Regions from separate parts of the Sporolactobacillus sp. BBK16-2 genome, predicted to be linked through region 2. Evidence: a T-box and tRNA genes for the amino acid it is inferred to sense, from the RefSeq annotation. Region 2 holds a T-box; the other holds one or more tRNA genes.
What was found. The T-box of region 2 lies ahead of trpS (tryptophan--tRNA ligase). A T-box ahead of a tRNA ligase gene usually reads a tRNA of that ligase, here a tRNA-Trp.
Positions count from the first base shown of each region.

Region 1: it has a tRNA-Trp gene. The T-box ahead of trpS (tryptophan--tRNA ligase) is inferred to sense a tRNA for this amino acid. The anticodon was not compared.

Region 1 covers NZ_CM187611.1:2,605,953-2,611,154, forward strand. The annotation lists gene AC6F33_RS12850 (DEAD/DEAH box helicase) at 1-291, opposite strand, end outside; gene AC6F33_RS12855 (acyltransferase family protein) at 590-1,621, opposite strand; tRNA gene AC6F33_RS12860 (tRNA-Leu) at 1,985-2,066, opposite strand; tRNA gene AC6F33_RS12865 (tRNA-Cys) at 2,098-2,171, opposite strand; tRNA gene AC6F33_RS12870 (tRNA-Gly) at 2,179-2,253, opposite strand; tRNA gene AC6F33_RS12875 (tRNA-Gln) at 2,260-2,331, opposite strand; tRNA gene AC6F33_RS12880 (tRNA-His) at 2,339-2,414, opposite strand; tRNA gene AC6F33_RS12885 (tRNA-Trp) at 2,430-2,500, opposite strand; tRNA gene AC6F33_RS12890 (tRNA-Tyr) at 2,513-2,594, opposite strand; tRNA gene AC6F33_RS12895 (tRNA-Thr) at 2,651-2,726, opposite strand; tRNA gene AC6F33_RS12900 (tRNA-Phe) at 2,736-2,811, opposite strand; tRNA gene AC6F33_RS12905 (tRNA-Asp) at 2,878-2,953, opposite strand; tRNA gene AC6F33_RS12910 (tRNA-Met) at 2,958-3,031, opposite strand; tRNA gene AC6F33_RS12915 (tRNA-Val) at 3,038-3,113, opposite strand; tRNA gene AC6F33_RS12920 (tRNA-Glu) at 3,188-3,259, opposite strand; gene AC6F33_RS12925 (EAL domain-containing protein) at 3,521-5,202, opposite strand, start outside.
Region 2 covers NZ_CM187611.1:1,276,609-1,281,810, forward strand. The annotation lists gene AC6F33_RS06365 (DUF3603 family protein) at 1-544, shown strand, start outside; gene AC6F33_RS06370 (helix-turn-helix domain-containing protein) at 790-1,665, shown strand; gene trpS (tryptophan--tRNA ligase) at 1,747-2,739, opposite strand; T-box leader at 2,803-3,050, opposite strand; gene AC6F33_RS06380 (DUF3899 domain-containing protein) at 3,114-3,497, opposite strand; gene AC6F33_RS06385 (peptide ABC transporter substrate-binding protein) at 3,780-5,202, shown strand, end outside.

The DNA.
Region 1 (5,202 bases), 1.3 Mb from region 2:
CATCCCCTCTTCTTGCTCTTCTTTTATTTCCAGAAGAACAGCCGCCACATGCTTACAAGGGGTTGAAAATTGCTCAGCGGCCGGACAGTCGCAGTCATAGATAAGCGATCGCCCTTCAAAGCACACATCGACCACATATTGCTCTGTCCCTTCAATTTCCGCTTCCCAAGAATCGGTGTTCGAGTCATAATAGAGGCTTTCCACACGTCCTTCAAGGTAATAGTTATAGCCGCGTTGATAGATGGTCGGGGAAAAATAGTCTTTAATTATTTTTTCTGTTAGTTGAATCATGATTACACTACACACCTGTTCGCTTCATTTATCGTGCGACGTTTTCGTCATTTCGACTGAATCAAATTAAAAAAAGGACTAATTACCGCAACTATAACACAGATTGAAGGCGCAGCAATAGAAGGACACTTTCTTAAAATATGGCATTTGCTAGGTGTTGATCATACAAAAAAGTCGATACTGAAGAACCCGTAAACTAGAGATACTTCGGAACTCGTTGCAGCAAAAAAGTCAGCGCTTTGACTGATGCAAAGCACTGACTTTTTACAGTAGTTGATATGTTTTCACTCGATCCGGATCAGCTGCTCGCATACTGTCTTGGGCGATGGTGCATCAGAAAGTTCGTAAATTGTTTCCATACCAGCATGACTATAATAGGGATTAATAAGCCCATCAGACATTTTAACAGCCAGTGGTCAGGGAGCCCCATGATTTCCGGCAAGTCAAACAGTGCTCGATGCCAAAACATAATCAGCACCGTATGACGCCCCCAGAGAACAAGCCAATGAAAATATTTAAGTTCACTCAGTATTTGCGAGATGAGTATAATCCCTAAGCATAAAATGAGCGGTGTAATCAACGCCAGCCCCGTATGATTTAGATTATCCGATTTCAGATATAATGTGAAATTGATTTTCTTGGTGAATTGATCGTGAATAAGAAATAAATAAAAGATACCAATGGCCAAAAGGGTTATATATTTATGAGACATAGTCTGAAGCAATTTGAACCCGTAATAGCCGGCCAGCATATATGTGGTGGTAATTAATACGACTTGGACATCCCATGGGAAATAAGGGTGTCCTAGGAACTCTGGTTGCTGATGAACTGTTCCAATGGCAAACAGAGTCAGACTGATGATCCATTGTAAGACCACAGGACGCACCCAAGTGATCAAAACGATAACCACGATCAGTGTGAGAATATAGACATTAATGAACCAAAAAATGCTTAAATAATTATTAAGCGTCCTTCCACCGTAAACCAGGCGGACAAAATAGAAAGCGGTGTACGACCAGTCCTGATTACGGACAAAATGGCTAAGCATAATTAAAATGCTTCCCATTAGGAAGTAGGAAACAACTAATGGTTTGCAGCGACGTGACCAAAAGTGACGAACCGCTTCCCAATTATGAGAAAGCGGTTTTAAAAAGAATCCTCCGATAATAAAAAAGAGCGGCATATGCCACCAATAAATGGCATCATAAACGAGATCAAAAGAACGTATATCGCGCTCAGAATCAATGGCGTGCCCGAATACAACCGCTATGATTCCCAGCGCCTTTGCTATATCTACCCATGTAATCCGCCGCTTAGTAGTTGACACCATATCAACAATCACCTTTCATCCCTTAAGCATTTCTATCTGTACTTGAGATCAACCCATACTGGAATATTTTCCTTTAAAATGGCCTCACAAATGCTTAGTTTAGCACGATTCATTTATTTTGAAAGGTCTATTCACAAGTTTAATCTAAATGTAAAAATTGAGTTTTCTGCCCCAATATAGCGCATAATTAAACTGAAATTTCGTGAATTTTATGGAGGCTTGAAGTTCGAAAATTAAGGGTCAAGCAGGGGTAAAAGGAATGAGCAGTTGGAAATCTTTTTACGAGGAATTTAATTAGTTTTCCAATAAAACAAAAAGGCCTCTCAGAAGTTCCTGAGAAGTCTTTTTCGTTGAAAACACTGATACCGGTGGTCGGGGTCGAACCGACACTCCCGAAGGAACATGATTTTGAGTCATGCGCGTCTGCCAATTCCGCCACACCGGCACAATAAAAAATAATGGCAGTAAGTAATTAATGGAGGCGACACCCGGAATCGAACCGGGGATAAGGGTTTTGCAGACCCGTGCCTTACCGCTTGGCTATGCCGCCATAATAATGGAGCGGAAGACGGGATTCAAACCCGCGACCCCCACCATGGCAAGGTGATGTTCTATCACTGAACTACTTCCGCATTAAATTGGCCCAGCTGGATTCGAACCAGCGCATCACGGCACCAAAAGCCGTTGCCTTACCGCTTGGCCATGGGCCAAAATTTATGGGGCGATTAGTGGGGATCGAACCCACGCGTGCCGGAACCACAATCCGGTGTGTTAACCACTTCACCATAACCGCCATAATGATTAAAAACAGGGGTAGTAGGAATTGAACCCACACTGGAGGTTTTGGAGACCTCTGTTCTACCTTTAAACTATACCCCTATAATATGTAAATGGAGGGAGAAGGATTCGAACCTTCGAACCCGTAGGGAACGGATTTACAGTCCGTCGCGTTTAGCCTCTTCGCTATCCCTCCATAGTAAAAAATAAAATATAAGGAATAGATATTGGCATCTATTGTTTAAAATATAATGGTGCCGATCAGAGGACTTGAACCCCCAACCTACTGATTACAAGTCAGTTGCTCTACCAATTGAGCTAGATCGGCACGAACAAATGGTGGCTCGAGGCGGAATCGAACCACCGACACGAGGATTTTCAGTCCTCTGCTCTACCGACTGAGCTACCGAGCCATTATGTAAAAAACAAATGCTGATAATATTAAATGAACAGCCTATGTTGTAAAAAACAAAATAAAATGGCGGATCCGAGCGGATTTGAACCGCCGATCTCCTGCGTGACAGGCAGGCATGTTAACCCCTACACCACGGATCCACAATTGCGGGGGCAGGATTTGAACCTACGACCTTCGGGTTATGAGCCCGACGAGCTACCAGACTGCTCCACCCCGCGATGATATGGTGGAGGATATAGGGCTCGAACCTATGACCCTCTGCTTGTAAGGCAGACGCTCTCCCAGCTGAGCTAATCCTCCATATAATTTTGAACAAGCCATTAAAAACACCATTACATTCTAATACATGGCTCATAAAAAATCAAGTAAAACAATGACCCGTACGGGATTCGAACCCATGAACCCACCGTGAAAGGGTGGTGTCTTAACCACTTGACGAACGGGCCAGAAAAGCAATTGTCGTAACATCTTGCCGCCGACTTTTAAAATGTTACCATCATTCATACCAAATTGCAAGTGTTTTTATAATTAATTTTTAAAAATCAACTATTCCAGTATAACCGATATATGCCAATTAATACAACAACAAATAGGCAGCACATTTTTATCATGCTGCACTGCTGCCCCTCTCTTGATTATCTCATCATGCTGCTGCATAAAAAGAGCCCACCCACAATGGATGCCCTTCTACGCCCCTCTCAGTACTCTCAAAGCAGTTTGTTGCCTGAATGGGAATCACTGTGCATAACCTTCTCAAGGTCACTGGAAGATAACGGACGATAATAATAATAGCCCTGAACTAAATCGCAGCTCCATGTTCTTAGAAACTCAAGTTGAACTTGGTTTTCAACACCTTCAGCAATCAACTGAAGGTCTAAGTACTTCGCTAAATTGATAATTGCTTTGGTAATGCCGGTTCCCTTGGCACTATAACCAATATCTTGAATAAATTGCATATCCATCTTCAGACGATCAACAGGCAATTTTTTTAAACGTCCTAATGAGGAGTACTTTGTTCCAAAATCGTCAATTGACAGTGACACGCCAAGTGCTTTTAAATCGTTAAGCACACGCACGATGTACTCGAAATCCTTTGTTGTTGCACTTTCAGTTATTTCAAGTTCAAGAAGCTCAGGATCAATGCCTGTCTCATCAAGTACTTTTTTTACCTGGTTGACAAGCAGCGGGTTGCGAAGCTGAACAACTGATAAATTGACAGCGACACGAACAGCGGGTATACCTTTATCAAGCCATTTTTTCAGCTGAGTGCACGCCGATTTTAATACCCACTCGCCTATTGGGTTAATTAAACCGGTCTGTTCCGCCAGCTCGATGAAGACACCAGGCGATATGTTCCCGAGTTCCGTATGTTTCCATCTGAGCAGTGCCTCAACACCAACGACCTGTTCCGTTTTTAGACAAACCTGAGGCTGATAGACAATGCTCAATTCATTTCTTGGGAGTGCATGAAAGAGACTGCTCATTAATCTCAGCCTCATCTGCAGCCTGTCTTTCATCTCTTTGGTACATAGAGCATATTGGTTCTTCCCCTTGCTCTTCGCCTCATACATAGCCGTATCAGCGCTTTTAACCAATGTTTCGGTATCATCTCCATCATCGGGATATAGAGCAACACCTGCACTGGCTGTAACAAATACTTCTTGTTCACGAAGCATGAATGATGTGTGAAACAATTTCATGATTTTATCAATAGTGCGGATTGCCTCTTCAGGTTCTGAAATGTGATTAAGCATGATCAGAAATTCATCACCGCCAAATCGCGAAACGGTATCCGCCGGGCTGATGCAATGCGATAATTGGCCGGTTACCTTCTTAATCAGCAGATCTCCGGCTTCATGTCCTAGTGTGTCATTCACATCTTTAAATGAATCTAGATCTAAGAAAACGATCGCAATCTTGTTGCCCGTTGATTCTGCATGGCTCATTGCTCGTTTTACACGCTCGCCAAATAACAAGCGGTTAGGAAGACCTGTGAGTTCATCAAAATAGGCCATAAAATGAATCCTTTTCTCTGCAGTTACTTTGACCAGCGCATCCGCAAAAATGTTTGCTACAATTTCGAGCAGACTCATCCAGTTAATGTTCCAATCGTTCGATGTTTTTGTCGATTCCAGCTTTAAATGTCCAATCGCAACGTTATGAACGGTAATGGGAACAGACAGTACGGATTGAATTCCTTTCTTTTCAAGTTCTTGCCGAATAACCTCAGCCTCGCGAGGCAGCTTTTCACGATCCGAAATGTGGATGATGCTGTTTTCACCAAATTGTTTTACCCATTCTTGTGAATAGGTCGCGAAACCATGAACAATCTGATTTGGATTTTTCTTATTCCAAAAAGAGCTGTTTTCCGGATCCATAAAATTATATT
Region 2 (5,202 bases):
TCGAAGCGTGATCTGTAAAAACAATCAACGAGAGATTATTGAATATTGCTTTATCGCAACCGATGGAGAACGCTGTATTGTCGCCGATACCTTGGGCTATTCGATTCCTGTGCGAAAGAGTCGAATGATCCCAAGACAAGAGAGTCTGATCCTGCAGAAGGGAGCAAAAATGGATATCGACCACTATCCGCTTCCTGCCGGATGTTTTCGCAAAAAAGAATATCATATGCTCTCACTTAATCCTGAGTGTATGATGGGCTTAACAAGAAAAGAAAGACAGCTGAAGCAGCTGCTGTTTATGGCGCTTGATCAGCTCTATTCATCTGGGAATGTCGAAGAAATGCGCTATTGGTATACAGAGTGGTATCCGACTAAATATAGTGAAAGCCGCCGAATGACCTTTGATGAGGCATGGCAAGGATTGATTTTAGGAATGAAAAAGGGTTGGTCGGACAAGCATAGTGATCTTTGCGAACGGATGATCAAGGGTCAATCCTATTTCGAAAAGCTGTGGGAGTTAGAACAGGGCACGAAAGTTCAATGAGAGAAAGCTGAATAATAAGACAGACCAGGCAGAATGTTGCTGCTTGGTCTTTTTTTGCTTTATATCAAATCAGAATATCTAATTAAACTTTTTATTAATTAAATGCTCGCTTTGCTTATTGTCGTGTTATTTTTGATAAACTATAAGTAAGTTCAACTTGTGATGAGGGACGCAAAGCATTGTCCTTCTGCGAAACATACTTTATGAACTGCTTAAATTTTACTATATTAAAAAAAGGTGTGCTTATGAATCATCCTGGAGTTACATTAAGATACATCCGAAAATCAAAAAAAATGACGCTGTCGGAACTTGCACAAGGAGAAGTATCGGTTGCCTTTCTCTCCCGCTTTGAACGTGGCGACTGTGACATATCATTTACACATCTTCTTAATTTGCTTAACAAATTGAATGTGTCAATGGACGAGTTTCTCTATGTAAATAACGACTATGAAGTTACTCATTTTCAGAAATTCTTTGATGACTTGAAGGGCTACGTAATGGAAGATAATCTGCATATGCTTCAAGTCCTTCGTGATCGTACAAATAGAAAGTATTTAATAGAAGGAAAAAATTATTATCTGCATTTTTCTATCGTGGCCGAGCTGTATATACGGCGAATTTCCAAGAAAAAGCCGGATCCGAAGATGGTAAAAATTCTGAGTGAATACTTTTCTAATGTGGATGTCTGGGGATACTATGAACTTGTGATTTATACAAATTCGATGTTCAGTTTTCCGGTCGATCAAATGGTTGCACTGTCGCGCATGGCTTATGAGAAAAGTATGGATTATAATCCGCTAGGAAGAGGGGACGTCAAGAAACAAAAAATATTATTAAACACCATTGTGGCACTATTAGAAAACAATAGGCTGCCTGAAGCGAACACATTTCTAATTCTATTGGACGAATCATTGGATAAAGAAAAAGATTCATACATGAAAATTAAGCTTATGTTTTTAAAAGGAATTTACGCGATTAAGTTAGGAAATCGCCAGCGCGGAGAAAAAATAGCTTTACAAGCCATCCAAATTTTTACTGAGCTGGATAGTGCATCACAAGCCAGTACTCATGCCAAATATCTTCAGGACGTTTTGGATTCTACTATATTAAAAAATGATTAAACCTGAAACTAAACTTTTATGAATAAAAAAACAGCCGCCGAGCACATGTAATCGCTCGAGAGCTGTTTTTTGTTCCTTGTCTTAATGCTTGTTTCGTCGTCCGATTCCGAGGGCCTTCTCGGCTTTGCTTAAAGTTTTACTTGCAATAGCGTAGGCTTTTTCTGCACCCTCATCGAGGATTTCATCGAGTTCGGAAGACTCGATCAGATGATTGAATCGTTCCTGAATCGGATTCAATACTTTAACGACCGCTTCGGCAACATCGGTTTTAAATTCCCCATAGCCCTTTCCTTGATAGGAAGCGACCAGATCGTCAACGGATCGGCCTGAGCAGAGAGAGAAAATATCCAGCAGGTTGGAGACTCCCGGTTTAGCATCCCGGTCGTAGTGGATGGATGCTTCATCATCTGTAGTCGCCGATTTGATTTTTTTGATGATATCCTTTTCACTGTCTAGTGTAAAAATGGTTGCCTTGCGGTTCGCATCCGATTTGCTCATTTTCTTTTTTGGTTCAGCGAGTGACATGATTCGCGCACCAACCGGAGGAATGTAAGGTTCCGGAATCGTAAACGTTTCGCCGTATTTGTTGTTGAACCGTTCAGCAAGATCACGTGTCAATTCCATGTGCTGTTTCTGATCAGCACCAACAGGAACAAGATCTGTCTGATAGAGCAGAATATCTGCTGCCATCAGAGGCGGATAGGTGAGAAGACCTGCTGGAATTGCTTTTTTTCCTTGAGATTTGTCTTTGAATTGAGTCATACGTTCCAGTTCGCCCATGTAGCTAGTACATTGCATGATCCAGCCAAGCTGCGCGTGGCAAGGAACTTCCGATTGGATAAAAAGAATGGATTGTTTTGGATCAATTCCCATGGCCAAATAAAGCGCCGCTAGATTATGGATGTTTGTTTGGATCTCCCTCGGATCTTGAGGTACCGTAATGGCATGTTCATCGACAATACAATAGATACATTCATTGCCTTCTTGCAGTGTAACGAAATTGCGCATGGCACCAAGATAATTCCCAAGGGTCGGAATGGACGTCGGCTGAACGCCGGAAAATATTTTTGCCAAAATAAGTCACCTTCCTGATTTTATTATTTTTCTTTTAGACAATATAAAAAGGCCTATCCATCCACAAGGGACGAATAGACCGCGGTACCACCCTAATTTTTCTGCTGTGCAGAAACATCTTTCATCTGATTCTGTTCGAGAATCATTACCGTTGTAACGTACGGAAACGTCTATGCCTACTGACGGATTGAATCCCGAGGTTCGGATTGAAGCTCAGAAGTCCATTCCCAAGCAGTCCGACACTTGGTTTCCATCATACCCAAGCTCTCTAAAGACTTTCTGCAGGTACTCTTCTTCTTCATTGCTTTACTATAAGTCTGTTCAATATTGACATAATTATATATAAAACGCTAATTAAAATCAAATCTATTTAATCATAAGGACCAAGAAAGAAAAATGGAAAGAAGAAACAAAAAAAGACTGTCGAGGAGAAGCGGCCAAATAATGAATGATCTCTTTCCGTCCCGATGTCTATATTCCGCCATTGGAGCTTCAGTGTCCTCTTCCTGAAACGTCTTTTTGCGTGTTGCACGTACAAAACGTTTGAAACTATAAACGACACCGTCAAAAAAACCGCCTTGGACAATAAAAACAATGAGACCAAAGTTGAAAAATAGCAAACTGATAACGGACAAGTGATTAATAAAAGCCAAGTATGAGAGAGAAGAAAAAATTAATTGTGAAAATAGTGTTAAAACGAATTCAATAACCAAGATTAGTAAAATAAGGAAAAAACGTTTTGACTTAAAAATATTCATTGAAGCACCTCTATTATTTAGCAAAATAAGTCGCCTGTTTTGTAATCATTGTTAGAAATTATAACATAACGGCAAAAAAAAATAAGCGGAAAAATGTTGTAGCATCAATATATTCTACATTTTCTGCATCATTAAGCGGCCGAATTTTTAAAAAAAAGAATGCAAAAAAAAAAAAGAACTTGTATAATAGCATTTGTAGGTTTAAGCGGTTCTCTTTACTCGTTTTAATATGGAGGATTAAACCTAAACAAAGATAGCAAATTTAGGGGAGGTTATTACTTTATGAAGAAGAAAGCAAAATGGTCACTTGTGCTCTCTTTTATCATGGCACTGAGTCTTGTGCTTTCCGCTTGCGGAAGCTCAAGCAGTAGTGACAGTAGCAAAAAAAGCGGCGCTTCAAACAAATTAGCGTCGAAACAAGAGTTAAGATTTGCAATTACTGCTGATATCCCTACTCTTGATCCAAATCTTGCAACCGATACGACGTCAACAAATGCGATTGATATGACGCAATCCGGTCTGACAAGAATGCACAACAACAAGTTCGAATGGGATTTAGCAAAGGGTGCGCCAAAGGTAAGCGCAGATAAGAAAACTTATACGTTTACACTTCGTGATCAGAAATGGTCAGACGGCAAACCTGTAACTGCTCAGGACTTTGTTTATGGATGGCATCGTCAGAATGATCCAAAAGCAAAACCGGCTTATAACTTCTTGTTTGCATCTGTAGGAATTAAGAATGCAGCTAAAATCCAAAATCAGGATGATCCACTGTATGGCAAGTATGATCAATTAGGTATTAAAGCTCTGGATGACAAGACTTTGCAAATAACCTTGGATCAACCGGCTCCACCGTTCTTCTACAGCATTTTGTCTCAACCGCAATTCTTCCCGGTACGTGAAGATGTTGTTAAGAAAAACGGAAGCAAATACGCAACATCCGCAGATACAATGCTCTATAGTGGTCCGTTTGTACTGTCCAACTGGCAAAAAGGTACTGGCTGGACTTATAAGAAAAACAAAAACTACTGGAATGCAAAAGCAACAAAGCTTGACACTGTTGATTTCAAAGTCGTAAAAGAACAAGGTACAGCGATCAATATGTACAAAACAGGTTCGATTGACGAAGTCGGACTTTCCGCTGAATATGTTGATCAATTCAAGAAAACAAACGCAAGTGAAATGAAATCGGCTTTGGAATCCGGTACTTTCTTCCTCTACATCAACCAAAAGACAAACAAAAATTTGAAGAACCTCAATTTGCGTAAAGCACTGAACGCTGCAATTGATCGTGATGGATTAGTTAAATCAATCCTAAACAACGGTTCTGCAGGATCTAATTACATTGTTCCTAAAAACTTTGTCGCTGGTCCGGATGGCAAGGACTTCCGTTCTGCTGACCCGGATGGCTTCCCAGCTGGTTCTGCTTCCGAAGCTAAGGAATATTGGAATAAGGCAAAAAAAGAACTTGGCATTAAGACCTTGAAACTTAATTTCTTAAGCCAAGACAGCAGCTCAACACAACAACTAAACCAATATGTTGCGAACCAGATTAAGAAAAACCTTCCTGGCGTAACGGTAACAATCAATGCTCAACCTTGGGCAAACTATCTGAAACTTAATCAAGAATTCAAGTTTGACCTTGCATTCAGCGGTTGGTTCCCAGATTATCAGGATCCAATGACTTACCTGGATATGTGGACGT